4 regions of the Thiosocius teredinicola genome follow, and region 3 is predicted to be linked to each of the others. Evidence: predicted binding sites of a transcription regulator. Region 3 holds the regulator's gene; each other region holds the start of a gene.

Region 1 (7,848 bases), 2.0 Mb from region 3:
GATCTTTGAAACAGCGGCCGCCATCTCGGGGGTGATGCCGGGACGCAGGGCAGCAAGCAATTCTGACGTCGCTAAATCGCTCAGCAGCCATTCGCGGAAACCGCCGACCGTCAGATGCGCGATCGGAGCGAAAGCATTTCGGTCGTGTTCGTCGATAATCAGCCGGGTGACTTCATCGTCTTCATAAGGCACGACGACATCGTTCAAAAACTGCGAAAGTGGCAGATCTGCCAACGTCATCTGAGCGACGACGCGCTCCTCCGCATTCTCCGCAGCGACCTCGGCCAGACGATCACCGGACCGCGCCGGCGTGGCTTTCGCCATGAGGTCGGCAAGATCGCGAAACTGGAAAGTGCGATCACCGACGACGTTGCTGAACTGATACCTTTTGTCTGTCGCTTGCATGAATGATGAACCGCCAAGTCTTGCGTTTTGGGTGAGCCGGATCCGCTTCACGGCCTATCAACCGAGATAAAAAGCCCCGCCGAATCGCTGCACAAATCGTTCCGAGGTATGCCGAACATTGCAAGCCGCGCCATTGGCTTCCGCCTGCTGAGACTAGCCTCTCTGAATCAGTCGACTTAACGGTTTCGCTCCCGCTCCAGCGGGAAACCGTCATTCAGGCGACGGCGTTGTGGCCGCGTGTCGTCGGTCGCAAGGGCAACGCATACGCCCCTCCAACGGGCGACTGCGGCAGGCGGCGCACTGATTCAGGGCATCATCCGCTGCTGTCGTTTGCAAACGGCTTTAACGCATCCCGAGAGCAGAAGTTCTTTCCCGTGAATTCTCACAGGATTCGAAAGATTCGATACCGTTGTGATGGACATCTTTAGCGTCGACCAACCAGTCGCAGCAGCATCAGCGGTCTCTATGCTGGTCCGACTCCAGAGGCAGGCTCCATTGGTGAACCTGATCGCTGCTCAGCTCCTGTGTTGATACAAGGGCGCTACAACGCACACCGAGCAGTCGAAGTTTCTGATCCAGCGACACACGCTTCAGGCACTCGCCTGCGGCGCGGCGGATTTCAGCGGCATCGCCCGTCGGCTCTTCCAGAGTGATGTCGCGGGTGACGGTGCGAAAGTCCTGGTAACGTAACTTGATACCGATGGTCCGGCTCACAAACCCCTTGCGTTGTAACTGCTCGGCTACTTGTTCGCACAGGCGAGTAAAAAGCGCCGAGAGTTCATCGCGATCGTGACGTGCGTGCAAGTCTCTCGAGAAGGTTGTTTCTCGGCTGATTGATTTTGGATCTGCATGGCGCACGACCGGGTTGTCGTCGATTCCCTGTGCAACCCTGGTCAGCCAGTCGCTGTAACTGGCTGAGAATTCCTGACGCAAGCGCGACGGATCGGCGGCTGCCAGATCGCCTATCGTGTGTATCGCCATGTCGGTCAAACGGGCATTTGCCTTCGGGCCGATACCGTTCACCTTGCCTACCGGCAGCGGCCAGATTCGACGCGGTACGTCATCCCAATCGAGCAGGGTCAATCCATCTGGCTTGTCCAGTTCCGAACCGATCTTGGATAGCAGCTTGTTCGGCGAAATCGCTATCGAGCAGGTCAGTCCGGTAGCCTCTCTGACCACCTGTTTGAGCTGTTGACCGAGTTCTTCGCTGGACTGCGGCAGGTCAGTCAGGTCTATATAGATCTCATCGATCCCGCGGTCTTCGATATGGTCAGTGATGCCGGCTACCGCTGCCTTGAAGCGGCGTGAATAGTCGCGATACGCATCGAAATTGGCCGGTAGCAAGAACGCCTCCGGTGCCAGCCTGGCGGCCTTCATCATCGGCATGGCAGAGAACACACCAAAAGCCCGCGCCTCATAGGTCGAGGTGGTCACAACACCGCGGCCGCGGTAATCGCGCAGCCGCGCGTAAATGCGATTGCCCTGCTGATCAACCTCGGGTGCCGGGGCGCTGCGACCACCGACCACGACCGGCTGTCCGCGCAGTTCCGGATAACGCAACAACTCGACCGATGCGAAGAATGCATCCATATCGAGATGTGCAATGCGCCGCGTGGTGTTCACGACCGCGGGCACTGGCTCATTGGGGTGCACTGACGCTGCACTGTATTGCTTATTCCCGGTTCATGCAGCCCCACAAGTCCAGATCGACGAAACCGGCAACGAAACGCCGGCCATGCAGGGCGATGGCCTGCGGCGCTTTGGCCGTGCTGACAATCGCCGATCGTTATATAGAGATGCACGCGCCGCATTTTCGGTTGTAATCACAGTTGCGAATGGGCCGCCGCCTCCAGCTCGCTACCGTTGATCTAGAATCCAGATCCTATTCTGCCAATCCAACTGAACGGCCAATGACTTCGGTGGCGCAGCGGCTGCGCTAGTTCGGCAGCTGGCGCATCATACCGTCGCACGATGACAAGTGGTTGGCCCGATGAAAGCCGGAGAAATCATCGTCTCTTGACCTTCGTCCAAAAGGCAGATTGGTTCCCCGCCGAACCCTAGCGGCGGCAGCGCGCTGCAGACGGCTGATATCGCATTTGTTTGCGAGGCTCCACGCGCGCTGGGTTTCAGCCAGGTTCTGGTTATCGCGACCGAAAAGGGCAACCACATGACCATCGACGGGAAGACGCTGGAAGGCCGAGCACCCAGCAAGCTGTTCTTGCGCATGTTCATGACGGCTTACTTCTGCGCCGGTGTCGGCTACGTGGCTAGCACCATCTTCTCCGATATCGTCAGCCTCATGCTGACCAAGGGCCAGCGCTACCCCCCTGTTGCCTGGCCAAGATGATGGAAAAGGCAACGTTCTAGAACAACGTCGCACAGATTCGCACCGCCACGTTAATCGCGCCGATATTGCGCACGCAAAGTGTTTGCACGTATGGTGTCTACCTGCCGAGCGCTTCTTCACCGCCAGCAAGCGATAACTCACCCCTTGTTGCTGTTGCTCAATCAGCCTCTCTTCGATCGACACAAAAAAACGGCCCTAAGGCCGTTTTTTTTGCAGGATTGTTGAGATCCCTTACGCGCGGCGAGCACGTACAGCAACACCGAGCAAGCCAAGAGCCATCAGTGCCAGGGGTGCAGGTACCGGAACATCGTTGCCACCCGGGAGACTTCCTTGGTCGAGCAGGGCGTATTTCACCTGGCCCCCTGCATACAGAAACTCACCCGAGCCGTTGCCCCAGAACTGAATCTCGGTGAAGTCACCGGTATCGTCGAATGCGGCTACGAAGATCTCGAAGACATCGCTGCTTGGGTCGTCTTGCGACGGGAACAGACCATCGGCTTCCATGGTTGCAGATGCCACCATAATTGGTGCGCCGCCATCAAACGAGATAAACAGTTCGGTTACCGGGTTGAAGCAGCAGGTTGCCCAGTCACCAACCTCAAAACCGAACGAGTTGATCGGCGAGTCAAACGTGAAGGTGATGCCCGATGCAGCAGTACCATTTGGTGCGCCGAACGCGCCATCCGGGCTGATATTAATAACGCTACCGGACATGTCGCCATAGGTCGTCGAATTGACGGCGCCACCGTTGTTTCGGGTAACAACGTAGTCACCAAAGTCAACAGAGGTAGAACCGGAGAAGCTGGACGACCAAACGTCAGTTACGACGGTGCCGCCAGCAGAAGTAACCGCCGAATCGAACGAAGCCGTACCCCCAGCAATCCCATCGAATACAGTCAAGATGGTCGCGTTAGCCGACGTTGCAAGCGCAAAAAAGGCTGCCGCCGTAACGAGCTTGGAATATCCTTTCATCACATTTGTCCTCTTCTTATCATAGAGTTCTGACTGGTTGAGCCCTTCCAGTGCTTTACAACCAAATAAATTTCTCGGCGAATCTGCACCCCATAAGAGGGTAATCACGTGCGCCAATCGCTTATAAGCAATTACTATACCGTTTGCCAGTCTTTCGGCAGAAGACTTAAAATAACTTTATAATTCTGATATTTACACGGTGGCAACGTCACGAAATCCATTTGGTTTCGCCGGCTCTCACGCGTTCTCGAATGAGGATGCAAGGAACTGTAAAATTTGCCGACATGTCTTTAGGCCGTTAATTCGCCTTCCTGCAGACGTGTAGTAATTTTTGGAAGAAGGAAGTTCCTTTTCCGCAGCGCTCGGCTACGAGGAAGTCGACTACCTCAAACCCTATGAAGACTAAAAAAGAAGTCTCCGATTGGGGACCTTTTTTCGAGTACTGACGAAACGACAGATTCGGCCTCAATTCCACGGAAGGCTTGCCCTGGTGACTGGAAGCACCATCTCGGCGTTCTTTGTGCTTTCCCATCTTGTCGCCTGGGATAGGCTCTGTCGCATGCCTCACCCTACGTCTACGAGCTAAATGACGGGAGTCGATGATCGTGGCCCTGTTTGATGTGCTGCGCCACGACTGCAGAAAGGGGCAGCGAACGCGACCAACAGGATTGCAGTGCTTTCATTGACCGTTTCCGGATACCGAACAGGCAGTTCACTCCATCCTTACAGCACAGCGCACCTTGCGCAACGCGCAACATGCGTCTTCATCTTAGAACGCCTCGATAACGTCTACGGGATCGCGTTCATATCGAACAAACCGATCGTTCAGGCATTGCTGGACCCCAACAAGACAAAACCGCGGTCGATCAGCGCGCTATTGGCCTTGGCTGCCGTCGACACCGAATGCTCACGGCGATTTCAGAGTCCATCGCCGCATGTCGATCACACTACTGCTGCTTGGCGTAGTTGATGACCGACAACAGCTGGATCGGCACCTCGAGCAAGCGCTCGGGCCCATGCGGAATCTCCGCGTCGAAGGTCAGGCTGTCGCCCGCCTCCATCTCATAAAGGTGGTTGCCGTGGCGATAAACGATAGAGCCCGACACCACGTAGATGAACTCTTCGCCCGGGTGAGAGAAGGTCGGAAACACCTCGGAGAGGTCGTCCATCGTCACCATGAACGGCTCGAACGTGGTGGTACCGCCGCGCTTGTAGTTCAACAGATGGTAGGTATGACCCTTCTCGGTGCCGCGGCGAACCACCTCCAATCCCTGCCCGGCCTTGGTGAACTGCGCACCGCCATCGGGGCGATCGAAGTCGGCAAACAGCTTCGAGATCGGTAGCCCGATCGCGTCGCACAGGCGGCTCAAAGTTTCCAGGCTGGTCGAAACCTGGGCATTCTCGATCTTGCTCACCATGCCCTGACTGATACCCGAGATACGCGCTACATCGACCAGTTTCAGGCCTTCATCGAGGCGGGCACGCTTCACTTTCATGCCGATGTACTGATCGAGATCGAACCGTTTGTCCTGCGGATCTGCCATTCAAATCGCTCCGTTTCGGTGCGTAACGCACTGTTGCTGTGCCACTTTCGGTCGTTCGGGTAGCAAAGAATCACTGCGGCCTAATATTCTCACAAAGAAAATAAGTTTACTAGCACAAATAAATCAAAGACTTATCGAATTAGGAATATTTTTTTCTTACGAGGAATTTCTTGGCACAACATCTGCTTTTTCACTGCAAGAGATTTTGTTTACCAGTGAGAAACCGCAGCTCCCCGACCTCACCGCGTCGTGGCTGATTATTAAACGGAGTACGCAGATGTCCTTAGATATCGATCAATTCATTCGCGAGAACGACATCAAGTTCATTCTCGCCCAGTTCGTCGACATCCACGGTGTGGCAAAGACCAAATCGGTGCCGGCGCATTGTCTGATGGACGTCGTCGAAAGTGGTGCCGGTTTCGCCGGTTTTGCTGTGTGGGGTCTGGGCATGGAACCGCACGGTCCCGACTTCATGGCGCGCGGCGATCTCGACACCCTGTCGGTCGTACCCTGGCAACCCGGTTATGCGCGCATCGCCTGTGACGGCTACGTCAACGGCGAGCCCTATCCCTACGACAGCCGCGTGGTTCTCAAGCGTCAGATCCAACGGTTGAGTGACAAGGGCTGGACACTCAACACCGGCCTCGAACCCGAATTCTCACTGTTCAAACGCGCGGCCGACGGCTCGCTTGCACCGGTCGACGATTCCGACCAGCTCGACAAGCCGTGCTACGACTATAAAGGTTTGTCGCGTGCACGCGCCTTTCTCGAGAAGCTGGTCGACAGCTTGCAGACCGTCGGCTTCGACGTCTATCAGATCGACCACGAAGACGCCAACGGCCAGTTCGAGATCAACTACACCTATGGCGATGCGCTCGAATCGGCCGACCGCTTCACCTTCGTGCGCATGGCGGCTGGCGAGATCGCCAACGAACTCGGCATGGTGTGTTCGTTCATGCCCAAGCCGGCATCCAACCGTACCGGCAACGGCATGCATTTCCACTTGTCGATTGCCGACGAGAGCGGCAAGAATCTGTTCAACGACGACAGCGACAAGTACGGCATGGGGCTGTCAAAGATCGCCTATCACTTCGCCGCCGGCCTGTTGCATCACGCCAAAGCCCTGTGCGCCTTCGCTGCTTCAACGGTGAACTCGTACAAGCGCCTGGTCGTCGGTGGTTCGGCCTCCGGCTCGACCTGGGCACCGGCCTATATCGCCTACGGCGACAACAACCGCTCGGCAATGGTGCGCGTGCCTTACGGCCGCCTCGAATTCCGCCTGCCCGATTCCGGTTGCAACCCCTACCTGGTGCACGCCGCATTGATCGCTGCCGGCCTCGATGGCATCGAACGCGAACTCGATCCGGGTGAACCGCAGAATATCAACCTGTACTCGCTCAGCGCGGCAGATCGCAACGCGAAAGGCATCGACATCCTGCCGCAGAACCTCAACGAAGCACTCGATGCGCTGGCCGCCGACAGCGTGCTGCGCGAGCAGATGGGCGCCGAGATCGTTGACGAGTTCCTCAAGGTAAAGCGTGCCGAGTGGATCGATTACAGCCGCCATGTCTCGGATTGGGAACTGCAACGCTACGGCGAGTTTTTCTGATCGGCAGTTGGCACTAACGGAAGCAATGACGAGGATTTTATGTGCGGAATAGTTGGCCTCTATTTGAAGAACAAGGCATTGGAGAGCGAATTGGGCAAGCTCTTCACCCCGATGCTGATCGCAATGACCGATCGCGGCCCCGACAGCGCAGGCTTCGCCATCTACGGTGATGAGGTTGGCGACGATCAGATCAAGCTGACGCTGCGTCACCCCGACACAAACTACGATTGGAGCGCCCTCGCCGGCGGCCTGGAAAAGGCTTTGTCGACCAGCGTCAACTGGTTCAGCAACAGCAAGGTCGCTGTGTTTAAGATCGGCAGCGATGCCGCTGCGGCCGGTGACTACATCGCGACCCATGCGCCCGATGTGCAGATCCTCAGCGCCGGTCAATCAATCGAGATCCTCAAAGAGGTCGGTCTGCCGGAACAGATAGCCGAGACCTTCAACCTGCCGGCGATGAAAGGCAGCCACATCATCGGCCACACGCGTATGGCGACCGAATCGGCCGTGACGATGGCGGGCAGCCACCCGTTCTCGACCGGACAAGACTTGTGCCTGGTGCACAACGGCTCGCTGTCGAACCACAACCGCCTGCGCGACCGTTTGAAGCGCCAAGGTGTGGTGTTCGAAACCGAGAACGACTCGGAGGTCGCCGCCGGCTATCTGACCTGGCGTCTGCAGCAGGGCGATACCCTGGCCGAAGCCCTCGAGCATGCACTCAAGGAACTCGACGGCTTTTACACCTTCGCCATCGGCACCCGTAACGGCTTCGCCGTACTGCGCGACCCGATCGCCTGCAAGCCGGCCGTGCTCGCCGAGACCGACGACTATGTCGCCATGGCCTCGGAATACCAGGCGCTGACCACCCTGCCCGGCATCGAGAACGCCAAGGTCTGGGAACCGGAACCGGCCACCCTCTACGTGTGGGAACGGGAACAGTAAGCGGCGGAGACAGGAATACAACGATGAAA
Region 2 (7,848 bases), 1.3 Mb from region 3:
ACCCGAACGCCACCAACAGCTGCGGTTGCGGCAATTCATTCTCAGCCTGATTTACTGATTTAGGGGGCCGATATGTGGGATTACTCGGAAAAGGTTAAAGAGCACTTCTTCACGCCGCGCAATGCCGGGGCCGTAGAAGATGCCAACGGTATCGGCGACGTCGGTTCGCTGAGCTGCGGCGATGCACTGCGCTTGACGCTGCGCGTCGATCCGGAGACGGAGATCATCCAGGAAGCGGGCTTTCAGACGTTCGGTTGCGGATCGGCCATCGCGTCGTCTTCGGCACTGACCGAGATCATCAAGGGTATGACCCTGGATGACGCGCTCAAGGTCTCCAACCAGGATATCGCCGACTACCTCGATGGTCTGCCGCCGGAGAAGATGCACTGCTCGGTCATGGGCCGTGAAGCCCTGCAGGCCGCTGTCGCCAACTACCGCGGCGAAGAGTGGGTCGACGATCACGAAGAAGGAGCGTTGATCTGCAAGTGCTTCGCCATCGATGCGGTCATGATCGAAGACACGATTCGCGCCAACGATCTGCGCACGGTTGAAGACGTCACCAACTACACCAAGGCCGGTGGCGGTTGTGCGGCATGTCACGAAGGCATTGAAGAGATCCTGGTCAAGGTGCTGAGCGAGAAGGGCGAGGCCTTTGATCCGACCGCGGTGTCGATCGAAGAGAAACCGAAGAAGCTCAACACCCTGCAGCGCATCAAGAAGATCGAAGAGATCATCGAGACGATTCGCCCGAACCTGCAGCGCGACAACGGTGACATCGAACTGGTCGACGTCGACGGCAAGCTCATCTACGTCAACATGAAAGGCGCATGCTCGGGTTGCCAGATGGCTGCAACCACGCTGGGCGGCGTACAGCAGGCGCTGGTCGAAGGCTTGGGCGAGTTCGTTCAAGTGCTGCCGGCAGACCAGAGACAGGCTGTAGCGGAGGGTTGATCCATGATTGAAGGTATCTATCTCGACAACAACGCCACGACCATGGTCGCCCCCGAGGTCGTGGAGGAAATGCTGCCGTACTTCACCGAGCAGTTCGGTAACCCTTCGTCGCTGCACCAGTTCGGCGACAAGGTCGGCAGGGCCCTGAAAACCGCGCGCAAGCAGATTCAGACGCTGCTGGGTGCCGAGCACGATTCGGAGATCATCTTCACCTCGTGTGGCACCGAGTCGGACTCAACCGCGATCCTGTCGGCGTTGCGCGCCCAGCCGGATCGCAAAGAGATCATCACCACGGTGGTCGAGCACCCGGCGGTGCTGACACTGTGCGAGAACCTTGAGAAAGACGGCTACAAGGTGCATTACCTGAAGGTCGACAAGCGTGGTCGCCTCGACATGCAGGAATACAAAAGCCTGCTGTCGGACAAGGTCGCGGTCGTTTCGGTTATGTGGGCCAACAACGAGACGGGTACCCTGTTCCCGGTCGAGGAGATGGCCGTGTGGGCACATGAGGCCGGTGTGATGTTCCATACCGATGCCGTGCAGGCCGTCGGCAAGGTGCCGCTCAACCTGAAAGAGTCGAGCATCGACATGCTGTCGCTATCGGGTCACAAGCTGCACGCACCGAAAGGCGTCGGTGTGCTGTACCTGCGTCGCGGCGTACGTTTCCGTCCTTTGCTACGTGGCGGTCACCAGGAGCGCGGCCGGCGCGCCGGTACCGAGAACGTGACCTCGATCATCGGCCTCGGTAAGGCCGCCGAGATGGCGATGGAGTCGATGGAGTACGAGCACACCTTTGTGCAGGCGATGCGTGATCGCCTCGAGCAAGGCATTCTCGAAAGCGTTCCGCATGCCTTCGTCACCGGTGATCCGCGCAACCGTCTGCCGAACACCTGCAACATCGCGTTCGAGTACATCGAAGGCGAGGCCATCCTGTTGCTGTTGAACAAGATGGGCATTGCCGCATCGAGCGGTTCGGCCTGTACCTCGGGTTCACTCGAACCGTCACACGTCATGCGTGCGATGGACATTCCCTACACCGCAGCACATGGCAGCATCCGTTTCTCGTTGTCGCGTTACAACAAGATGGAAGACGTCGAAAAGGTGATAGAGGCGGTTCCACCGATCGTTGCCCAGCTGCGCAAGCTTTCGCCGTACTGGGGCGAAGACGGTCCGGTGGAAGAGCCCGAAAAGGCATTCGCACCGACCTACGCCTGATCTGCGAACGCCTGGCTGTGCAAGCCGCAAAAGCCGCCGTTTCCATGGCGGCTTTTGTCGTTCTGCGAGGATGATTCGATCGCCGCGGATACGATTGTCGAACCTCCTACAAAGCCGCCCTCGTTGTCTGTCGCAGTTGCTGCATGATTTGCGACATTCAATCCGACAAGTGATTGAAATAAAAACGAATTGCGACTTGGCATGCAGGTTGCTCAATACCATCCATGAACAAGCGGACGGTGTGAGGGAAAGCTATGCGGCCCCCGGTGATCAACGATACAACGCTTCGTGACGGTGAACAGTCTGCTGGCGTGGTCTTCACCTGTGAAGAGAAGATCGCCATCGCTGAAGCGCTTGCCGATGTCGGCGTAACGGAACTGGAAGTCGGCATCCCCGCAATGGGCGAGATGGAGCGCGACGCAATTCGAGCAGTCGCCGCAAGGGACCTATCGGCTGACCTGATGGTGTGGTGCCGCATGCACCCGACCGACATCGCTGCCTGTCGTGACCTCGGCGTGCAGTGGGTCGATCTTTCGATTCCCGCATCCGACCAACAGATCACGCGCAAACTCGGTCGCGATCGCGATTGGGTACTCGACACCATCCGCAACCGTGTTCCCGAGGCGCTCGAGCTCGGTCTCAACGTCTGCGTTGGCATGGAGGACGCGTCGCGCGCCGATGTGCACTTCATGATGCAGATCGCCGATGCAGCACAAGAAGCGGGCGCATCGCGCATCCGCTTCGCCGATACCCTGGGAGTGCTCGACCCGTTCTCGGTGCGTGATCGCATCGCGGCGTTGCGCGCGATCACCGATCTGCAGATCGAGATGCATGCGCACGACGATCTCGGCCTGGCGACGGCCAATACGCTGGCCGCCGTGCTCGGTGGCGCCACCCATGTGAACACGACGGTGCACGGCCTCGGCGAACGTGCCGGCAATGCCGCGCTCGAAGAAGTCGTTATGGGATTGCGTCATCTTCACCAACTCGACTGCGGCGTGGCGATGAACCGCTACGATCGCGTTTCCGAACTGGTATCGAATGCCTCGGGGCGTGTTGTCGACTGGCAGAAGAGCCTGGTCGGGCCTGGTGTGTTCACGCACGAGTCGGGCATTCACGTCGACGGCCTGCTGAAAGATCGCATGAACTACCAGGGCGTCGATCCGGCGGAACTCGGTCGTGAGCACAGCCTGGTACTCGGCAAACACTCGGGTCGAAGTGCGATCAGCAAGGCCTACGCGGCCATGCAGATCGACGTCGATCAATACCAGTCGGAACATATTCTGCAGCGTGTGCGTGCCTACGTGAACGACAACAAGCGCGCGCCGGGCGAACAGGAACTCAGAGGCTTTCTCAACGAACTGCTGCAACCCCAGGAGGTCGCGTCATGGTCGTAGCTGCGTCGGGCGAAATGGCACCCAAAGGCAAGCAAAACAAGCTCTCTGTCTGGCAGTCATGGAAATCAGACATCAAGTGCGTCTTCGACCGTGACCCGGCCGCGCGTTCGAGTTGGGAGGTCGTCACGACCTATCCCGGTGTGCATGCCGTGCTGTGCTATCGCGTGGCCAACCGGCTGTGGCGTCGCAACTGGCGCTATCTCGGCCGCCTGGTGTCTTACATCGCACGCGTATGGACGACCGTCGATATCCATCCCGGCGCGACCATAGGGCAACGTTTCTTCATCGACCACGGCGCCGGTGTCGTGATCGGTGAAACCGCCGAGATCGGCGACGACGTGACCCTGTATCACGGCGTGACCCTGGGCGGTACCTCGTGGAAGAAGGGTAAGCGCCATCCGACGATCGGCAGCGGTTGCGTGATTGGCGCGGGCGCCAAGATCCTCGGTCCGCTGACTTTGGGTGAGAAGGTCAAAGTCGGCGCGAACTCGGTTGTCATACGCGACGTGGCTGAAGGGCAGACTGCCGTCGGCATACCGGCCAAGGTGGTGCAGGGCGGTGACTCCGTGGTCGGCCTGAATCCCAACGGCATCGATCTGAACCACCACCTGATCCCAGACCCGGTGGCTACCGCGATTGGCTGCTTGCTCGATCGCATACAGGTGCTCGAAGAGCGGGTCGCCGTGGCGTCCGGTACCGAGCAGGAGTGCGCTACCTGCGATGCGCATGACGTGTGCGAGACGGATGCCAAGCCATACCAACCGGCCGCACAACGCGCCTGAGAGACGAGCAATGGACCTACTGGATTTTACCGCCGAAGACCTGTATTTCGACGAGGCTGCCAACCCCGAGGTCGAGCAATTGTTGAACACCGCAGCCGAGGCCTACGGCACGCCGGCGGCAGAACAGGCCTTGCTGCGCGCGTTTTCGAAGGCTCCCGAAGGCCTGACGGTGCTGGTGGCCCTGTACCGCTACTACTACTACCAACTGCGCTACGAAGATGCGCTGAGCGTGGCAGACCGGGCGATGAACGTGGTGGCAAACCGTCTCGGCATCGAGCCCGACTGGCGCACGATCGATGAAAACGATCTTGCGAACGCCGTGCAACAGTCGATGACGCAGTTCCGTTTCTACCTGTACGCCCTGAAAGGGTCGGCCTACCTGAAGTTGCGCATGGGCGATCCGCAGGGCGCTCTCGAACGCCTGCAGGCAATTGCCCGTCTCGACGAGGCCGACCGGATCGGCGTGAAAGCCCTGATCGATCTTGCCAATGACGCATTGGCCGAACAAGCCGGCACCACTGCGGTCGGCTGAAACTCATTACGTTGATGTGGAGAACGTTATGTCCGAAAGCGAATTGGACCTGGATCTCGATGAACTGAGCAGCGCCGAAGATTTTCTCGACTACTTCGAGATTCCGTACGAAGCCAAAGTGGTACACGTCAACCGCCTGCATATCCTGCAGCGCTACCATGACTACCTCGCTGCCATCGATCTGCCCGAAGACGAAGATGCGCAGCGCGCCGTCTACCGTGAGCAACTGGTACGTGCCTACGAAGACTTTGTTGTCTCCGATGCGCAGACCGAGAAAGTGTTCCGCGTGTTTCATCTAAACGAACCGCAGCAGGCCTTCGTGCCGCTCGGTGACTTGACCACGCAGGTGAAAGGTGCGCCCTCAGTTTGAGTACGGTGACGAGGTCCGCGTCATGCGCACCGTGCGCAATGACGGGACCTTCCCCGGTACGCCGACCGGTGGTGTGTTGATCCGGCGGGGGGCTGTCGGTTTCGTGCGCGACGTCGGCACGTTTCTGCAGGACCAGCTGATCTATTCCATCCATTTCCTGGACGAAAACATCCTTGTCGGCTGCCGCGAACAGGAGTTGCAGGGGGCAGACGAGCCCTGGGTGCCGAGCCTGTTCGAGTTCCGCGACAAGGTTACCCCGCGGATACAACTCGCCGTGAACGGCGAAGTGATCGCCAAACCCGGTGACGAGGGAGAGGTGTTGAAGGCGTTCCGCGAAGCGGAAGACAACGTGACCTACCACGTGCGTTTTCCCGGGCGCACGCTTCAGGTACCCGAAAAGATTCTCGAAGGCCTGGATCAGGTTTCTGAAGGCCTCGATCAGGAGACTGATGAATGCTGAGTGCAGTACGACAAGATAGCAGCGACAACGCCAGTCATACCTACCACATGTTGCGCGCCGCGCTGCAGACTTTCCAGCGCAACCTGTCCGACCTGAAACCCTCGGAAATGGCCAAGGTTCGAGCAGTGGCCAACAAATCGTTCGAGATCGAATCGCTGGTGCTCGCATCCGACGAAGCGACCGATGTCATCGTGCCCGAAGGCGACGTCGAACGGGCGGTCGAAGAAGTCGCGGCACGCTACGCCGATGCAGAAGAGTTGAGCGACGATCTGCATCGCAACGGATTGGATGAAACCACTCTGCGCGAATCGCTGCGCCGCGAGCTGATGTTCGACAGCGTGATGCAGCGCGTCGGTGCGCGCCACGCCAGGGTCAATGATATCGACGTGCGTCTTTTCTACGAGATGCACCGCGAGCGTTTCCGCCAGCCGGAGAAGCGCACGGCCAGGCATATCCTGGTCACGATCAATTCGGACTACATCGAGAACACACCCGAAGCGGCGAGGTCACGCATGGCGGAACTCGCGGCCAAGTTGAAGAAACGCCCCAATCGGTTCGTCAGTCTCGCGCGTCGGCATTCGGAATGTCCGACCGCGCTCGAAGGCGGCAAGCTCGGTGTGATGGCGAGAGGACAACTGTACCCCGAACTCGATGCCGCCTTGTTCAGCCTGCCCGAGGGCGGGGTCAGCGACGTGGTAGAGACCGAGGTCGGTCTGCACATCATCATGTGCGAAAAGATCCAGCCTCAGCGGGACATTCCTTTATCGAAAGCATGGGACGGCATTGTCGATGTCTTGGCCAACCGCAAGCGTCGCAACTGCCAGAAGGCATGGCTGGGCGAGCTTCGTCGGGCCGCAGACTCTCGAGAGGTATCATGATGGGAAGCGACGCATCCACCTGTTCTTTCTGCGGGGTGCCCCAGGCGCCGGACGTTCCGTTGATCGCCGGTATCGACGGCCATATCTGCGAGAGCTGTGTGCAGCTCGCGTCCAAGGTGGTCGGCAACTGGGGGCGCAAACGCAACCTGCAGAAGCCGTTGGAGAAGCCGCCCATCCCGGAAGAGATCAAGCAGCACCTCGATCGCTACGTGATCGGTCAGGAGGCTGCCAAGGAAACCTTGGCCGTTGCGGTCTACAACCACTACAAACGCCTCAAGGCCGAAAGCGGCGAGCTGACGCAGGCGCTCGGCGACAACGACACGGTCGAGGTCGAGAAGTCGAACGTGTTGTTGCTCGGTGGCTCGGGCACCGGCAAGACCCTGCTGGTGAGCACACTGGCACGTATCGTCGGTGTGCCCTGCGTGGTCGCCGATGCGACGACGCTGACCCAGGCCGGCTACGTGGGTGACGACGTCGATACTGTGCTGGCACGCCTGTTGGATATGGCCGACGGTGACCGCGATCTGGCCGAGTGGGGCATCGTCTATATCGATGAGATCGATAAACTGGCTCGCCGTGGCGAGGGTTCGCACGGCACGCGCGATGTGTCGGGCGAGGGTGTTCAGCAGGCCTTGCTGAAGCTGGTCGAAGGTACCCGGGTCGATGTCTCGGTCAAGGGGCGGCGTAACCAGTCCGAACACCAGGTGATCGATACCCGCAATATCCTGTTCATTGCCGGCGGTGCCTTTGCCGGGATTGAACAGGTACTCGAAAAACGCCTGGGTCATTCGGCGGTGAGCATCGGCTTCCACGCCGAACCGCCGAAAGAGCCGGATCCCCAGGTCAAGGCCAGGCTCTACGAGCACACCCATCCGGACGATCTTCGCCAGTTCGGATTGATCCCCGAGTTCATCGGTCGTTTCCCGATCCTGACCGCGCTGCACGATCTCGACGAAGAAGCGCTGGTGCGTATCCTGACCGAGCCACGCAACGCCTTGGTTCGCCAATACCGCCAACTGTTCGCCTACGAAGGCGTCGAGTTGGAGTTCTTGCCCGAGGCGTTGTCGGCCATCGCACGCGAGGCGATTGCCCGTGGCACCGGTGCACGCGGTCTGCGCAGCGTGGTTGAAGGCATACTGCAGCGCACGATGTTCCATCTGCCTTCGATGCCGGACGTCGTGCGCTGTGTCGTCACCGAGGCCTGCATCGACGGCAGCGGCGAGATCGAGATGGAGCGCAAGACACCGTCGGATGAGTTCGCTG
Region 3 (7,848 bases):
AGGTTTCGGCACGTCGGCCCCGGAAATGCTGGTTTCAACGGTGGCTGCGCTGCAGGGCAATCCCGGCATCGCGATCGGTAACGCGCTGGGATCGAATATCGCCAACATCGGCCTGATCCTGGGCGCGACCGCATTGATCGCCCCGCTGATGGTGCGCTCCGACATGTTGCGCCGCGAATACCCTTTATTGCTCCTGGTATCCGCCGGCACCTATTTGTTGCTGCTGGACGGCAAGCTGGATCGCTTCGACGGCATCGTGTTGCTGCTCGGCCTGGTGGCGAGCATGTACGCGCTGGTCAGAATCGGGCTGAAACGCCGCGACCACGATCCACTGGTGGACGAGATCGAGGCCGAACTGCCGACCGACCTCAGCACCAGGGCCGCCGCCGGCTGGTTCGTCGTGGGCCTCATCGTGCTGGTGGTGAGTTCGCGGATGCTCGTGTGGGGCGCGGTCGAGGTCGCCGCAGCGTTCGGCGTCAGCGACCTGGTGATCGGCCTGACGATCGTGGCCATCGGTACCAGCCTGCCCGAGCTGGCTGCGAGTATCATGAGCGCACACAAGAACGAGCCCGACCTGGCGATCGGCAACGTCATCGGCTCCAACATCTGGAACCTGCTGGCAGTTCTCGGCATACCGGGGCTACTGGCGCCCGGCCTGTTGCCGGACGAAGTCGTCAGCCGCGACATGCTGGTGATGCTCGGCCTGACGCTGGCGCTGTTCGTCATGGGACGCAGCATGCATACCCATGGAGTGATCAACCGTGGTCAGGGCGCCCTGTTGCTGGCGGCGTTCCTCGCCTACCAGGGTTGGATCATCTGGCAAGCACACGCCAGCGCCGCGGCCTAACCTGACAGAGAGAAAACAATGAGCCAAAAAGCTGATGAACTACGCCAGGCCGGGCTGAGCGTCGTCCAGATCGAGACTGAGGCGGTCAAATCGCTCGAAGAGCGGATCGACGCCAATTTCGTCGCTGCCTGCGAACACATGCTGGCCTGCCGCGGCCGCATCGTGGTGACCGGTATGGGTAAATCCGGCCACATCGGCAGCAAGATCGCCGCGACGCTGGCCAGCACCGGCAGCCCGGCGTTTTTCGTCCACCCCGGCGAAGCGAGCCACGGCGACCTGGGCATGATCACGCCGAGCGACGTCGTCCTCGCCCTGTCGAACTCGGGCGAGACCAGTGAGATCGTCACCATCGTGCCACTGATCAAGCGCATGGGGGCCCCGCTGATCAGCATGACCGGCAAGCCCGAATCGACGCTGGCCCGCGAAGCCGATGTGAATCTCGACGTCAGCGTCGCCAAAGAGGCCTGCCCGCTCGACCTGGCGCCGACAGCGAGCACCACCGCCGCGCTGGTGATGGGCGATGCGCTGGCGATCGCGCTGCTCGAAGCGCGCGCCTTCACCGCAGAAGACTTTGCCCTGTCGCACCCCGGTGGCAGCCTGGGTCGCCGACTGTTGCTGCGAGTGAAAGACATCATGCACGAAGGTGACCAGATTCCCGCCGTCAACGTCGACGCGCCGCTGCGTGATGCCCTGATGGAGATGACCGCCAAAGGGCTGGGCATGACCGCGGTCGTCGATCACGACGGCAAGGCCATCGGCATCTTCACCGACGGCGATTTGCGTCGTTGCCTCGACCGCGGGATCGACGTGCGCGAGGCGTCCGTATCCGAGGTCATGATCCCCGGCGGCAAACGCATCGGCCCGGATCAGCTGGCGGTGGATGCACTGAACCTGATGGAAGAGAAGAAAATCAATGCGTTGCTGGTGATCGACGGCAATGAACAGCTGTGCGGCGCACTCAACATGCACGATCTGCTGCGCGCCGGCGTCGTGTGAACCGATAGGGAACAAAAGCATGCAGGATATTCAAGACAAGGCCGCTGCCATTCGTCTGGTGATCTTCGATGTCGACGGCGTCCTGACCGACGGCAGCCTGTACATCGGCGATGACGGCCAGGAATACAAGGCGTTCAATTCCAAGGACGGCCACGGCATGGTGATGCTGCAACACACCGGCGTGGAGATCGCCATCATCACCGGGCGTACGTCCGAAGTCGTCCGTATTCGCATGGCCAGCCTCGGTATCGAGCGCGTCTACCAGGGCAAAAAAGAAAAGCTGCCGGCCTACGAGGAACTGAAAAAGGAATCGGGTTTCGAAGACAGCCAGATCGCCTACGTCGGCGACGACGTGGTCGACCTGCCGGTGATGACCAAGGTCGGGCTGGCGATCGCGGTGCAGGACGCCCACTACCTCACCAAGCAGCACGCGCATTGGGTAACACCCAGCGGCGGCGGCCGTGGTGCGGCGCGCGAGGTCTGCGAACTGCTGATGGACGCCCAGGGCACGCTCGAATCCTCGTTGCAGCACTACGTCGATTGAGTGATGCGCCAGTTCCGCCCGGTCTTTGCCCTGCTGTTGCTGGCCGCTGCGCTGTTCAGTTGGTGGATGGTGGAAACCGGGCCGATCGCGCCAACGCCCGCCAAACCCAGCGGGCCGCGCGAGATCGATTACCACATCACCGGGTTGAACGTGCTGCGCATGACCGAGGCCGGCAAACCGGCACACCGCCTGATCGCGACCAAGGTGAAGCATTTCACCGACGACGACACCACCGAGCTGGCCGACCCCAAGCTGACCGTGTTTCAGGACAATGCGCCCCCCTGGCAGATCGACTCGGAGACGGCCTGGCTGTCGGCCGACGGCAGCCTGCTGTTGTTGTCCGGCGAGGTGATCATCGATCGAGAGGGCGATGCGCAGAACGCGCCGGTGCACCTGGTGACGAGCGAGGTTCGCGTACAGCCCGAACAAGACTATGCGGAAACCGACGAACACGTTAGGGTGGACAGCGATGGCGACTGGGTTGAATCCGTCGGCCTGCAGGCGTGGCTGCGTTCGCCATCGAAACTGAAATTTCTCTCGCAGGTAAAAGGCTACTATGTACCGCGTTAATTCTCTGCTGGCGCTGTTGCTCGTCGTGCTGACCGCAACGGCCACGGCACTCGAATCAGACAAGCAACAGCCTATCCAGCTGGCGGCCGACAGCGTCGATGTCGACCAGTCGAAAGGCGTCAGTATCTACCGCGGCGACGTCGACCTGCGCCAAGGCAGCATTCATCTGCAGGCCGATGTCGTGACCGTGCAGCACCGCGGCAAAAAGCCGTCGAAAATCGTCGCCGAGGGACGCCCCGTCAAGTTCTCGCAGCAGTCCAATAAAGGACCGGTGAAAGGACAGGCGCGCCGCGCCGAATACGAGGTGAACAGCGAAAACCTCGTGTTGATCGGCGATGCCGTGCTGGTGCAGGGCAAAGACAGCATGCGCAGTGACCGCATCGTGTACGACCGGGTACGTTCGGTGGTCAAGGCCGGCGCCGCCGCGAAAGGCAAGCAGCGCGTTCAGATCACCATCGATCCGCCGAATCAATAAGCAGTACACGCGATCCATACAACGCCATGACCCGACTCGCCGCCGAAGATCTGGTGAAACGCTACCGTGGGCGCTCGGTCGTCAACGGCGTGTCGCTGTACCTTAACGAAGGCGAGGTTGTGGGTCTGCTCGGCCCCAACGGAGCGGGCAAGACGACAACCTTCTACATGATGGCCGGGCTGATTCCCGCCGACCAGGGGCGGGTTACGCTCGGCGAGCACGACCTCACCGACAAACCGATGCATGCGCGTGCCCGTCTCGGCCTGGGTTACCTGGCGCAGGAACCGTCGATCTTCCGCCGACTCACGGTGGCGCAGAACATCATCGCGATCCTCGAGACGCGCGACGACCTCGATCGCGGCCAGCGCGAGCAGATGTGCGACGACCTGCTGCGCGAGTTCGGTATCAGTCACCTGCGCGACAACATGGCGATCAGCCTGTCGGGCGGTGAACGCCGGCGCCTGGAGATCGCCCGGGCTCTGGCGGTACAGCCGCGCTTCATCCTGCTCGACGAGCCATTCGCCGGCATTGACCCCATATCAGTCATGGATATCCAGCGCATTGTCGGTCAACTGGCCGAACGCGGGATCGGTGTACTGATCACCGATCACAATGTCCGCGAGACCCTTGGGATCTGTCAGCGCGCCTACATCATCAGTGAAGGCAGCGTGCTCGCACTCGGTGCGCCGAAGGAGATTCTCGAGAACCCGCAAGTCCGCGCAGTCTATCTCGGCGAGAACTTCCGGCTGTGATTAGGCGTATGATTGCTGCGCAGCAACATCGCCAAATACTGCGCCTCGCCAAAGTCGGGAACGCCGGTCTGCACAGCGGGTTCGACTCGCGCGCAGTTGCGCTAGAATGGCATTGGGAGTCCGATCAAATTTCATACCAGATAGTAGCCGAATGAAGCCCACCATCCAGCTTCGACTGGGTCAACACCTGACGATGACGCCGCAACTGCAGCAGGCAATCAAGCTGCTGCAGCTGTCGACGCTCGATCTCAAACAGGAGATCCAGGAAGCCCTCGACTCCAACCTGATGCTCGAAACCGAAGAGGAAGGTACGCGTCGCGACGAAGCCGACAGCGAGCGCAAAAAGAGCGAGAACGACGGTGAGAATGCAAGCACCCAGAACAACAACGACGATTCGCGCAACGACCCGAACAACGAAAGCGAGGTCAAGATCGAATCCGAGGCCATGCCGGATGAACTGCCGGTCGATACCGTGTGGGATGACATCTACGACAGCGTCACACCCGCCTCTCCCGGCAGCGCCGCCAGCAGCGACGAAAGCCAGGACTTCCTGAATCAACAAAGCAGCGGCGAATCTCTGCAGGACCACCTGATCTGGCAGATGCAGCTGACGCCGTTCAGCCCGACCGACCTGGCGATTGCCGAGGCGATCATCGACGGCATCTCCGAAGACGGCTACCTGACCACGCCGATCGAAGACATCGTCACCAGCATGGATGATCCGGATATCGAGACCGAAGAGGTCGAGGCCGTGCTGCACCGCGTGCAGGCCTTTGATCCGCCTGGCATTGCGGCACGCGACCTGCGTGAATGCCTGTTCATTCAACTGCGCCAGCTGCCCGAAGACTTCGAGTGGCGCGAGCGCGCGCTGTTCCTGATCGGCGAGCACTTCGACCTGCTCGCGGCGCAGGACGAGGCGCAGATGAAGCGCAAGCTCAAGCTGGAGAGCGACGACCTGATGTCGGTCATCCACCTGATCCGCTCGCTCAACCCGCGCCCGGGTACCAGCGTTGCCAGCCAGCCGCCGACCTACGTCGAGCCCGATGTGTTCGTGTACAAACGTAACAACCAGTGGCGGGTCGAACTCAACCCGGATGCAGCCCCCCGGTTACGCGTCAACGCCGAGTATGCGAACATGATCAGGCGGGCGGACAACAGCGCCGACAACGTCACGCTGAAAAACCACCTGCAGGAGGCCCGCTGGTTCATCAAGAGCCTGCAGAGCCGCAACGATACGCTGCTGCGAGTTGCGACACGGATAGTCGACTTTCAACGCAATTTCTTCGAATATGGAGAAGAGGCCATGAAACCGCTCGTGTTGCGGGATATCGCCGAGGCGTTGGAGATGCATGAATCAACCATTTCACGGGTAACCACCCAGAAATACATGCACACCCCACGGGGCACCTTCGAGTTCAAATACTTCTTCTCCAGCCACGTGAGCACCGCCAGCGGTGGCGAGGCCTCGGCCACGGCCATTCGCGCGCTGATCAAAAAGCTGATCGGTGCGGAGAAACCCAACAAACCCCTTTCCGACAACAAGATCGCGGCCATCCTCGCTGATCAGGGGATCAACGTCGCCCGCCGCACTGTTGCCAAGTATCGTGAATCGATGGCGATCCCGCCGTCGAACGAACGCAAGCGCTTAGCTTGATCGAAAGCGCTGAAATGCAAGGAGAAAATCGATGCAAGTCAACCTGACCGGTCACCATGTCGACATCACCGACTCGATGCGTGCCTACGTTGACGAGAAGATCGCCCGACTCGAGCGTCACTTCGACCACGTCACCAACGTACACGTCATCCTGAGTGTTGAAAAACTCACCAAGAAGGCCGAAGCCACCGTGCATATCGCCGGTGCCGACGTCTTTGCGGATTCCACTCACGAAGACATGTACGCTGCCATCGACTCGCTTGTCGACAAACTGGATCGTCAGGTCATCCGCCACAAAGAAAAGATCAAGAGCCACCGTGGCAACGGACACAAAGATGCGTCCGTCGAAGCGGCGGGATGAACTGATCCGGTCTCACCATGCTACCTAAAGGCATCCTCACGTCGGGCAGCGTCAGCATCGCTGACCCGGCATCGAGCAAAAAACGCATCCTCGAGCAGGCGGCACGCCTGCTCGCACGGGATACCGACGAGCCGACGGCGGAGCAGATTTTCGAACGCCTGCTCGAACGTGAGCGCCTGGGCAGCACCGGGCTTGCGGGAGGTGTGGCCTTGCCGCACGCCCGCATGCCCGGCATCAGCGACACGCGCGGCGCATTCCTGCGCCTGGAAACCCCTATCGAATTCGATGCGCTGGACGGCCAGCCGGTCGACCTGGTGTTCGCCCTGCTGGTACCGGAAGACGCCAACGAAGAACACCTTCAGCTGCTCGCCCGCCTGGCGGCGATGTTCAACGAAGAAGAGCTACGCGCGAGACTGCGCGAGGCAGAGGCGAAGGAAGCGATCGCTATCCTGACCGGCCACTCCAGCTCCCATGCCGCATAGCATTCGCGTCCGCGACCTTTACGAAGCACTCCAGGAACGATTGCAACTCGAATGGCTGGCCGGCCACTCCGGCGCCGACAGCACCATTCTGTCGTCGAGCAGCGACGCCGGCACCGGCATCATCGCCGGCCCGCTGAACTACATCCACCCCAACCGCGTCCAGGTCATCGGACCGGCTGAAGAACGCTATCTCAACAGCCTGTATTCGCCGAACCGGCAGCAGGCACTGCAACAGTTGTTCGCCGAGCGACCGGCCCTGGTCATGCTGGTCGACCGCGTGGAAGGTCTTCCGGAACTGGCGGCCATGGCCGACGAGGCGGGTGTGGCACTGATGCGCTCGCCGCTCGGCGACAGCCAGGTCCTGGACAACCTGCAGTATTACGCTTCGCTGTTCCTGTCGGAGAAGACCACGCTGCATGGCGTGTTTCTCGAGGTACTCGGCATGGGCGTGCTGCTGACCGGCGACCCCGCAGTCGGCAAGAGCGAACTGGCGCTCGACCTGATCACCCGCGGCAGCCGCCTGGTGGCCGACGACGCACCCGAGTTCACCCGGATCGCGCCGGACATCGTCAGCGGCACCTGCCCGCCGATCCTGCGCGAGTTTCTCGAGGTACGCGGCCTGGGCATCCTGAATATTCGCCAGATGTTCGGCGACAGCTCAATCAAGCGCACCAAGTATCTGCGCCTGATCGTGCACCTCAAGCGCATGTCGGCGGACCAGATCTCCGGCATGGACCGTTTATCGGGGGCGCATGCGATCCGCGATGTACTCGGCGTGCAGATTCCCCAGGTCACCGTGCCGGTGGCCCCCGGCCGCAACCTCGCCGTGCTGGTTGAATCGGCAGTGCGCAACCACCTGCTGCGCTTGAAGGGCTACGATGCCACCGAGGTGCTGATCGAACGCCAGCAGCAGGCGATCCTCGACCAATCGTGAGCGGCCGCGGCGCGTCACCGGGTCAAACCGGGAAATAAGCGCGGGAAAACCAACGCGCCGCTGTTTGTCTCGACCGCTGCACATATAATCAGCCCATGTCGACCGATCCTGCGCAAAACGATACGCCCAGCGTCATTCTGGTAACCGGCCTTTCCGGCTCCGGCAAGAGTATCGCCTTGCACGTTCTGGAAGACGTCGGTTACTACTGCATCGACAACCTGCCGGTCAGCCTG
Region 4 (7,848 bases), 490 kb from region 3:
GTGCTGTATTTCGACCTCGATGGCTTCAAGATCGTCAATGACAGCCTCGGCCATTCGGCGGGCGACAGTCTCCTGGTGTCGATAGCCCGTCGTCTGAAGAGCGTTATCAGGCCGGGCGACACGGTGGCACGTATGGGCGGCGACGAGTTTGCCGTGCTGGTGGCCGATATTGAAGACGAGCAGGACATTGCCCAGGTTTCCGAGCGGATTCACCATCTGTTCGAGCGTGAGTTTTCGGTCGCCGGTCGCGGTATGTATTCGAGCGCGAGCATCGGTATTGCCGTGATAACCGAACAATACAATTCGCCGGAAGAACTGCTGCGCGACGCCGATCTCGCGATGTACCGGGCAAAACGCTCCGACACCGAAGGCACCGTGATCTTCGACCAGACCATGCACCAGGCTGCCGTATCCCGCCTCAATCTCGAGACCGATCTGCGGCGGGCCTTGGCGCAGGGTGAATTCGCCGTTTTCTACCAGCCGATCGTTACCCTTGCCGAGCGCCGAATCGTGGCGTTCGAAGCCCTGCTGCGCTGGCGGCACCCCACCAAGGGTGTGCTCTCACCGTCGAGTTTTCTCGCCGTTGTCGAAGACAGCGGCATGCTGTCGGCGCTGAGCTGGTGGGTGCTTGAGGAGGCCTGCCGTCAGGCGCATTCCTGGCGCAACCTATTTCCCGATGGTGAGACGCTGGGGGTCAGTGTGAACGTATCGGCCAATATGTTCCGCGAGGTTCAGTCCGTACAGCGGGTTAAAGACATCGTGCGGCAGTCGGGTATCCGGCCCAAAGACCTCTCGCTGGAGATCACCGAGCGCGATTGCATGGATCATGGTGATGCGATCAAGGTGGCACTGCGCTCGCTGCGCGAACACGGCATCAAACTGCACATGGATGATTTCGGTACCGGCTATTCATCGCTGTCGTATCTGCAGCGTTGTACCTATGATTCGTTGAAGATCGATAGGTCGTTCGTGCAGACGATACACAGCGAAACGCACAGCGTATCGGTGGTGAAGACGATCGTCGGGCTCGGTCGCATGTTGAACATGAATGTGGTCGCCGAAGGCGTCGAATCACAGGATCAGCTCGATACCCTGCTGTCGCTCGATTGCCCGGAGGCGCAAGGGTACTGGTTTTCCGAGCCGGTACCGCCCACCCAGATCGGGCGCCTCATCCGCGAGGCCTGGTGTCTGCCGCAGCTATGACGCTGATCGCGTACGGCGCGAATCGCGGACGCGCACTGCCGGTTTACTTAAACAATGTTGGGACAGGCCCACGGCGAATGTGCCAGAATCCATAAATCACATCTGTCCGATGTCTTTACATCGGATGGCAGCGTGTCATATCGGCAAGGCGTAGCCCGGTTGCCAAGCAGTTGACGGAGCCGAGGATCTGTTGGTTGGTTGAGCGGACGGATTTGAACCTCACACCATGTAACAACGAGCCGCCGGCCTGCCGGTTTCGACGTTTCAGTTTGTGGGATACGATTGATCGATGGCCGACGACCAGAAAGAGCCGAGAACAAGCAACGACGACGTCATTCTGCAGCAGCAGTACCTGAGGGCGCTGAGTTCCTTCGAAGGTATCGTTCTGAGCCAGATCGACGTCAAGAACAAACTCGGCGACCGGCTCAACTACAGCATCCGGGCCGGCCTGATCATTCTGTTTCTTATTGCATTTTCCATCCTGATCCTGCTGCTTACGTTGAGCTCGCAGATCACGCGTATCTCAGACGTCGTCGGAGAAATGAATAACCATTTCACTGCGGTATCCGACCGTATGGACGACATTACCAAGGACTTGATCTCGATGGAGCAGCAGGTCGCCAACCTGAAAGAGATACAGGAAAACACCGCAGTGCTCGAAGTCGAATTCAAGGCGATTGCGGTCAGTACCGGCAATATTGAGGACAGCGTATTGACCATCGCCCAGGCGATGGGCGGCACCCGGCTCAACGTCGAGAACATCGCCTTCACGATGAATGCGATGAATCACGAAGTGCAGGTTATGAGTGCCGAGATGCACCGCATGGCGAAACCGGCCCGAACACTGAACAAGATGTTCCCGTTCCCATGACAGCCGTGCGCCGACCAGAAGGACGGCGCAAACACCTTACAGCGAGGATGCGAGAATGAGTGTCGATCCACGTGCGCCGATCGTTCAGGTCATGGCCCGTCTTGGGCGCGAGACGCAGTTGCATCTTGACGAGCGTCATCGTCACTTCAAGATCACCGACAAGGTGATCCTCGTCATTTCGATCCTGCTGGCCGTGTTGGCCTTCGTCAACGTGTACTACGTAACGGTGCTGTATCAGGACATGAACGGCATCGTCAGCAACATGGATTCGATGTACAAAAACCTGTCGCGCGTCGACAAGGACATGGAACTGATCGCCGACCGTGTGAATCGCTTCGACGATCACATTCAGCATATGTCGCCGATCACGACGAACATGGCGCAGATCACCTCTATCATGCCGCGCCTGCGTGAGAGTATGCAGGCGATGGATGCCGAAATGGCGGCCATCGACGCCGATATGCTGCACGTGACCTCGGCAATGGCAGGCATCGGCGAGCAGATGAATCACATCACCGGGGGCATGGCCGTGATGCGCCAGAATGTCCATCAGATCTCCGGCCCGATGGGTGCGATCAATCCGATTCTGCCGAATTGACGCCGAAATCCGGCGATGCACCGGATGGCCCGATTCGAGCGGGATAATTTGTGAAGCAAACGCTACCTGGCAGGGCGATTTCGGATAGACTCTGAGCCCGAAATCAACAAACAAGCCGATTGCCGGAGAGTAGTGACCAGGCATGTCCGAGGTGTCTCCACGTACCGATCAAGCGCCCGCTGCTTTCGATATGAAAGCGGGCCAATACACGCTGCCGACCCTGGTATTGCGTGATCTTGACGTGAACGCGCTCGACGCGTTTCTCGCCCGGCAAGTCGCCCGCTTGCCGTCGTTTTTTGAGCAGGCGCCGGTCGCAATCGACATCTCTGCCCTGCCGGACACCGACCTGCTCACCGATTTCCCGATGATCGTCGGTATGTTGCGTGGACACGGCATGATCCCGGTGGGTATCCGCGGTGCGTCGCCGGAACAGCGTGAACAGGCCGTTGCGTTGGAAATGGCTATCATCCCGGCGGGTCGCAAAGCGACAGTCAATCGCCCGCAGCCGGTGCGTAGCGCCGCAAAGCCGGCCGTGCCGACCTTGATCGTCGACAAGCCGGTGCGCTCGGGCCAGCGAATCTTCGCCGACAATGGCGACCTGGTGCTGCTGGCCGGCGTCAGTTCGGGGGCGGAGGTGATGGCGGAGGGCCATATCCATGCCTATGGGCCGCTGCGCGGCAGGGCGTTGGCGGGCGTGTCCGGCAATACCGAAGCGCGCATATTCTGTCGCAGCCTCGGTGCCGATCTGGTTTCGATCGCCGGTCGTTATCGGGTCAGCGAGAACCTTGAGAATCGTTATCTAGGACGGGCCGTGCAGATTTCCCTTGTGGAAGATGCGCTGAAATTCGAGCTGCTGTGAAGCGTGGCCCGTCCTCACACCATCTAGCGTGGACCAGGCGTCCATAGGAGCGATCAGTTGCCTCGAATCATCGTCGTAACCTCCGGTAAGGGAGGAGTGGGCAAGACCACGACCAGTGCGGCATTCGCAATGGGTCTGGCCGAGCGCGGTTTCAAGACCGTGGTCATCGATTTCGACGTAGGTCTGCGCAACCTGGATCTGATCATGGGTTGCGAGCGCCGCGTGGTTTACGACTTCGTTAATGTGATTCAGGGCGACGCCAACGTCGGGCAGGCGCTGATCAAAGACAAGCGCAATCCCAACCTGTTCATCCTGCCCGCATCGCAGACGCGCGACAAAGAGGCGTTGTCGATAGAGGGCGTGGGGAAAGTGCTCGAGGACTTGAGCCGCGAGTTCGATTACATCGTGTGCGATTCGCCGGCCGGAATCGAGAAGGGCGCGACGCTGGCGATGTACTACGCCGATGACGCGATCGTGGTCACCAACCCGGAAGTGTCGTCGGTGCGCGACTCGGACCGCATGATCGGCATCCTGTCGAGCAAGTCGCGGCGCGCCGAGCAGAATCTCGAGGGGATACGCGAGTTCCTGCTGGTTACCCGCTATTCGCCGGAGCGCGTTCAGCGCGGTGAAATGCTGTCGCTGGAAGATGTCCAGGAGATCCTGTCGCTCGACCTGATCGGTGTGATCCCGGAATCGATGTCGGTGCTGAACGCATCCAACGCGGGCGTCCCTGTGATCATGGATCGTGAGAGCAGTGCGGGCCAGGCTTATGGCGATATGGTGTCACGGTACCTGGGTGACGACCTGCCGCACCGTTTCCTGAATGTCGAGAAAAAAGGCCTTCTGGGCCGCTTGTTCGGGGGCTGATATGGCGTTACTCGATTTCTTTCGACAGCGGAAGGCCAGCGGTTCGGCGGCGATCGCCAAAGAGCGGCTGCAGATCCTGGTCGCGCACGACCGCCGCGGTGGCGGCCCGTCGTATCTGCCCCAGTTGCAGAAAGATTTGCTCAAGGTGATCCGCAAGTATGTTGCGGTCGACAACGATGCCGTCTCGGTCAATGTGGAACACGATCAGGGTCACGAGATACTCGAACTGAACATCGTGTTGCCTGACTGAAGGCGTTTTCGGCGCGCCTTTCGCGTCGTTTTTTCAGACACAAAAAAGCCCGGCCAAGCCGGGCTTTTTTTGCGCTGAGCGACTTGCGTCAGCTCGCTTTGCGGCCCCAGCGACGGCGGGTCGCAAGTGCGCCGATGCCGAGCAGTGCCAGGGTGCCGGGAACCGGTACACCCGGATCGCCACCGCCTTCGCTCGGCTCACAGTGTGCCGGGTCGCAGCTGACCGTCAGGCCGCTGATGCGGAAGGCGTCGTTGTTGTGTTTCTTATTCGCGCCGGCGATCAAAACGAAGTAACGCGATGCTACCGGGCTGTTGATCGACACCGTGCGGTCGCTGGAGTCGCCATAGTTCTGGGTGATCAGGGTCCAGTCGCCATTACCCGCCCAGGTGTCGTAGTCCGGAATCTGGCCAGGACCGGCGAGGTTGTTGATCTCAAGTTCGGCGCCGCTGTAGGCCCACAGCTCGAAATCGGTGTCGGCGCCATTGTAGGCCTTTAGCAGGCTGATCTCTTCAACCGATACCACGCACGATTCGAAGTCGAACAGTACGGCGTCACGCAGGTACTGCGACTGCCCGCTGTTCTTGATGTTGTCGATCTTGCTGCCCCAGTGGGTGCTTTCGCCCGGCGAGTGAACGCCGATGCCGTAGCGAGGGACGGTTCCATCGGTCGTGTACGAGGTCGCACCGTCACCGATTTGGCCGCTGTAACCGAGCGTGTTGCCGTTGTTGTCCTTGTGGCGGCCGACAGTGAAGCCCTGCAACACCAAGCTATAAGAACCACCGGCGGTCGAGGTGCCGGTATAGGTCAGGGGATCGCCATTGACGTTGCTGCCGCTGGTGAAATCCCAGGTCACGACGCATTCGGGGGTGGGGTCGCCACCGCCGTTGTTGCCTCCGCCACAGTGGTTACCACCACCTTTGTGGGAGAACGTGGCCAAAGCAGTGCTGGAAGCGCCGGCCAGAATGGCGAGCGCTGCGAATTTTAGAATATTCATTTCCCGGCCTGTGATCGTTGAAACAGTGAGTTGTTTGGGTTCTTTGTTATTTCGCTAGCAGAAAATATGCCTAGATCGTTGTTATCTTTACGCCTTTAAATCATTAGTTGCGAACTATATCGCAAAAACAACGATTTACCGCAGCAGCCCAATTGGGAAGAAAATTCGTTAGCCCGTGGGCCGCGTGGTGGACCAAGCAGGAATTTCCCAGATGTAAAGAAACTCGACAGCACTGCGCCGTGCCGGTCACTTCGTCGCTTGCAGTGCGTTCAGTCGTGCCTCTGCCTCGGCGCGCTCGGGAAAATCATCCGACATCCGCAAGGCGTTCTCGTATTCGCGCCTGGCAGCCGACGCGTTGCCGTATTCCTGCAACGCCACGGCGAGGTGGTAGCGAATGGTGGGGGAGCGGCCATTGCGTGCCAACGCGTCCCGCAGGTGGGCAAGGCCACGTTCGAGTTCGCCCAGTTGGGTCAGGGTCCAGCCCAGTGTGTCGAGCACGGCCGGGTTGTCGGGCGCCAGTTCATAGGCCTTGGTGGCTGCTTTCAAGGCCCGTTCGGTGTCGTAGGTCGACAAGGCGTCCGCCAGGCTGCTCCAGGCGATCGGGTCATCCGGAGTCAAATCGACGAGTTCCTCGTGCAGCGCAAGAGCTGCCTTCTGGTCTCCTCGCAACATCTGGTGCCGCGCGAGCACGCGAACCACTGCGGCTACGCCGGGATGCTGTGCGTTCCAATCGCTCAGCACCTTGAGGGCGTCCGATTCTTTGCCGGAGCGGATCAAGCCGCGATGCTGGCTGATGACCAATTGCGGCGAGTCCTGAATCTCACGCGCTTTCTTATAGTAGCCAACGGCTTCCGCCGGCTTCTGCTGCGCCAGACGAATGTCGCCGAGCAGCGCCATGGCATGGGCGTTCTTCGCGTCGCGCTGCAGCACGGCCTGTGCTTCAGCTTCCGCGTCGGCCAGTTTTCTCTGGCGGAAATACACGGTGGCCAGCTCGTTGCGTGCGAAGTGTGCATCGGGGTCGACCGCCAAGACTTTCGACAGTACCCAGGCAGCGGCATCGGCATCGTCGGCCACGATGAACAGGCGCGCGGTATGCATCAGGCGCTCGACGTCTTCGCCTGCGAAACGGGCGACGTCGCCCAGGGTGATCGTCGCCCCGGTCTTGTCGTCTTCGGCGAGCTGGACCCGGGCAAGGGTCTCGGTGACCAGGTAATCGTTGGGCACGGCGCGATTGAGTGCCGCTGCCTTGGTCGCGGCCGATGCGGTGTCGCCTACGGCGAGGTAGGTATTGATCAACTCGATGTTGCCGAGGACGTTGTTGGGTTCGAGTTCGTGCAGCTTTTCCAGGTGTTGGATCGCCAGCCTGGCGTTGTTCTGCTTGAGTGCGAAGCGCGCAGCCTCGAGCAGCGCGCGCGTGTCGTTGGGGTCGGTAGCGAGCAGCTCGGCGAACGCCGCACCGGCCTGTTGCGTGCGCCCCTCGGCGACATCGAGCTTGATCAGGTTGTAGCGTGCCGGGCGAAACGTCGGGTCTTTCGCCAGAATGCTCTCGAGGATCGAGCGGCCTTGCGCGCTGTCGCCGCGAGCGACCGCAACCAGCGCTTGCAGGTTGCGCGCCGTCAGGTTGTCGGGCGATTCCTTCACCAGCCGGTCGGCGACACCGCCGGCTTCATTGAAGCGGTTCTCGCTGTAGTACAGCATGCCGAGCAACAGCGATGAATCCGCTTTGGCCGCGCCGCTGGTCTGTTCGACCAACGATTCGAGCGTCTGCAGAGCTTGATCACGCTGTCCGCTGTAGAACTGCGTCATGCCCAGGCGTCGCACCAGTGCCGGTCCGCCGTTGTAGTTTTCCAGGGCGTCGCGGTAATAGCGCTCGGCGGCGACTTCATCGCCCGATTGCATATGCGCATCGCCCAGCAATGCCAACGCCTCGGCGTCGGCCTGATTGTTGGCGGAAAGGCGCAGCAAGACGCGTTGTGCATCGTTGGGTTTGCCCATCGCCAGCAGGATGCGCCCGAGCAATTTGCGACCTTGGGCGTCGCCGGAGTGCCCGTCGACATAGGCCGACAAGAATTGGTACGCGGTTTCGAGCTGCCCACCCTCGAACGCGATGGTGCCGTACAGCAACAGGTCTGCGCCTCGATTCGACACATCCGCCGACGAGTAGGCGCTGATCAGGCTGGATGCCTTGGCGCGCGCGGCGTCGGCG

What was found. Region 3 encodes sigma-54, which starts transcription at its own class of promoters, with help from an activator protein. Its sites were predicted from a motif close to TGGCANGNTNCNTGCTT; they were not measured.
Region 1: a site for sigma-54 is predicted at 3,850-3,866, ahead of B1781_RS14320 (PEP-CTERM sorting domain-containing protein). Genes of this name have one in related genera too.
Region 2: a site for sigma-54 is predicted at 2,364-2,380, ahead of nifV (homocitrate synthase). Genes of this name have one in related genera too.
Region 4: a site for sigma-54 is predicted at 5,698-5,714, ahead of B1781_RS03505 (PEP-CTERM sorting domain-containing protein). Genes of this name have one in related genera too.

Annotation. Positions count from the first base shown of each region.
Region 1 covers NZ_CP019936.1:2,999,562-3,007,409, forward strand. The annotation lists gene B1781_RS14305 (ethanolamine ammonia-lyase subunit EutB) at 1-405, opposite strand, end outside; gene dinB (DNA polymerase IV) at 859-2,058, opposite strand; gene B1781_RS14315 (hypothetical protein) at 2,573-2,752, shown strand; gene B1781_RS14320 (PEP-CTERM sorting domain-containing protein) at 2,984-3,832, opposite strand; gene B1781_RS14325 (helix-turn-helix domain-containing protein) at 4,672-5,268, opposite strand; gene glnT (type III glutamate--ammonia ligase) at 5,546-6,877, shown strand; gene B1781_RS14335 (class II glutamine amidotransferase) at 6,917-7,819, shown strand; gene B1781_RS14340 (GltB/FmdC/FwdC-like GXGXG domain-containing protein) at 7,843-7,848, shown strand, end outside.
Region 2 covers NZ_CP019936.1:1,523,160-1,531,007, forward strand. The annotation lists gene B1781_RS07485 (HesB/IscA family protein) at 1-50, shown strand, start outside; gene nifU (Fe-S cluster assembly protein NifU) at 73-951, shown strand; gene nifS (cysteine desulfurase NifS) at 955-2,166, shown strand; gene nifV (homocitrate synthase) at 2,421-3,563, shown strand; gene cysE (serine O-acetyltransferase) at 3,554-4,345, shown strand; gene B1781_RS07510 (hypothetical protein) at 4,356-4,877, shown strand; gene nifW (nitrogenase-stabilizing/protective protein NifW) at 4,906-5,247, shown strand; gene B1781_RS07520 (nitrogen fixation protein NifZ) at 5,231-5,707, shown strand; gene nifM (nitrogen fixation protein NifM) at 5,701-6,585, shown strand; gene clpX (ATP-dependent Clp protease ATP-binding subunit ClpX) at 6,585-7,848, shown strand, end outside.
Region 3 covers NZ_CP019936.1:241,837-249,684, reverse strand. The annotation lists gene B1781_RS01145 (calcium/sodium antiporter) at 1-847, shown strand, start outside; gene B1781_RS01140 (KpsF/GutQ family sugar-phosphate isomerase) at 866-1,843, shown strand; gene kdsC (3-deoxy-manno-octulosonate-8-phosphatase KdsC) at 1,863-2,387, shown strand; gene lptC (LPS export ABC transporter periplasmic protein LptC) at 2,391-2,957, shown strand; gene lptA (lipopolysaccharide transport periplasmic protein LptA) at 2,944-3,432, shown strand; gene lptB (LPS export ABC transporter ATP-binding protein) at 3,459-4,184, shown strand; gene B1781_RS01115 (RNA polymerase factor sigma-54) at 4,336-5,838, shown strand; gene hpf (ribosome hibernation-promoting factor, HPF/YfiA family) at 5,870-6,199, shown strand; gene ptsN (PTS IIA-like nitrogen regulatory protein PtsN) at 6,217-6,681, shown strand; gene hprK (HPr(Ser) kinase/phosphatase) at 6,671-7,615, shown strand; gene rapZ (RNase adapter RapZ) at 7,711-7,848, shown strand, end outside.
Region 4 covers NZ_CP019936.1:730,910-738,757, forward strand. The annotation lists gene B1781_RS03475 (putative bifunctional diguanylate cyclase/phosphodiesterase) at 1-1,203, shown strand, start outside; gene B1781_RS03480 (hypothetical protein) at 1,493-2,074, shown strand; gene B1781_RS03485 (hypothetical protein) at 2,130-2,672, shown strand; gene minC (septum site-determining protein MinC) at 2,815-3,531, shown strand; gene minD (septum site-determining protein MinD) at 3,589-4,398, shown strand; gene minE (cell division topological specificity factor MinE) at 4,400-4,648, shown strand; gene B1781_RS03505 (PEP-CTERM sorting domain-containing protein) at 4,737-5,642, opposite strand; gene prsT (XrtA/PEP-CTERM system TPR-repeat protein PrsT) at 5,889-7,848, opposite strand, start outside.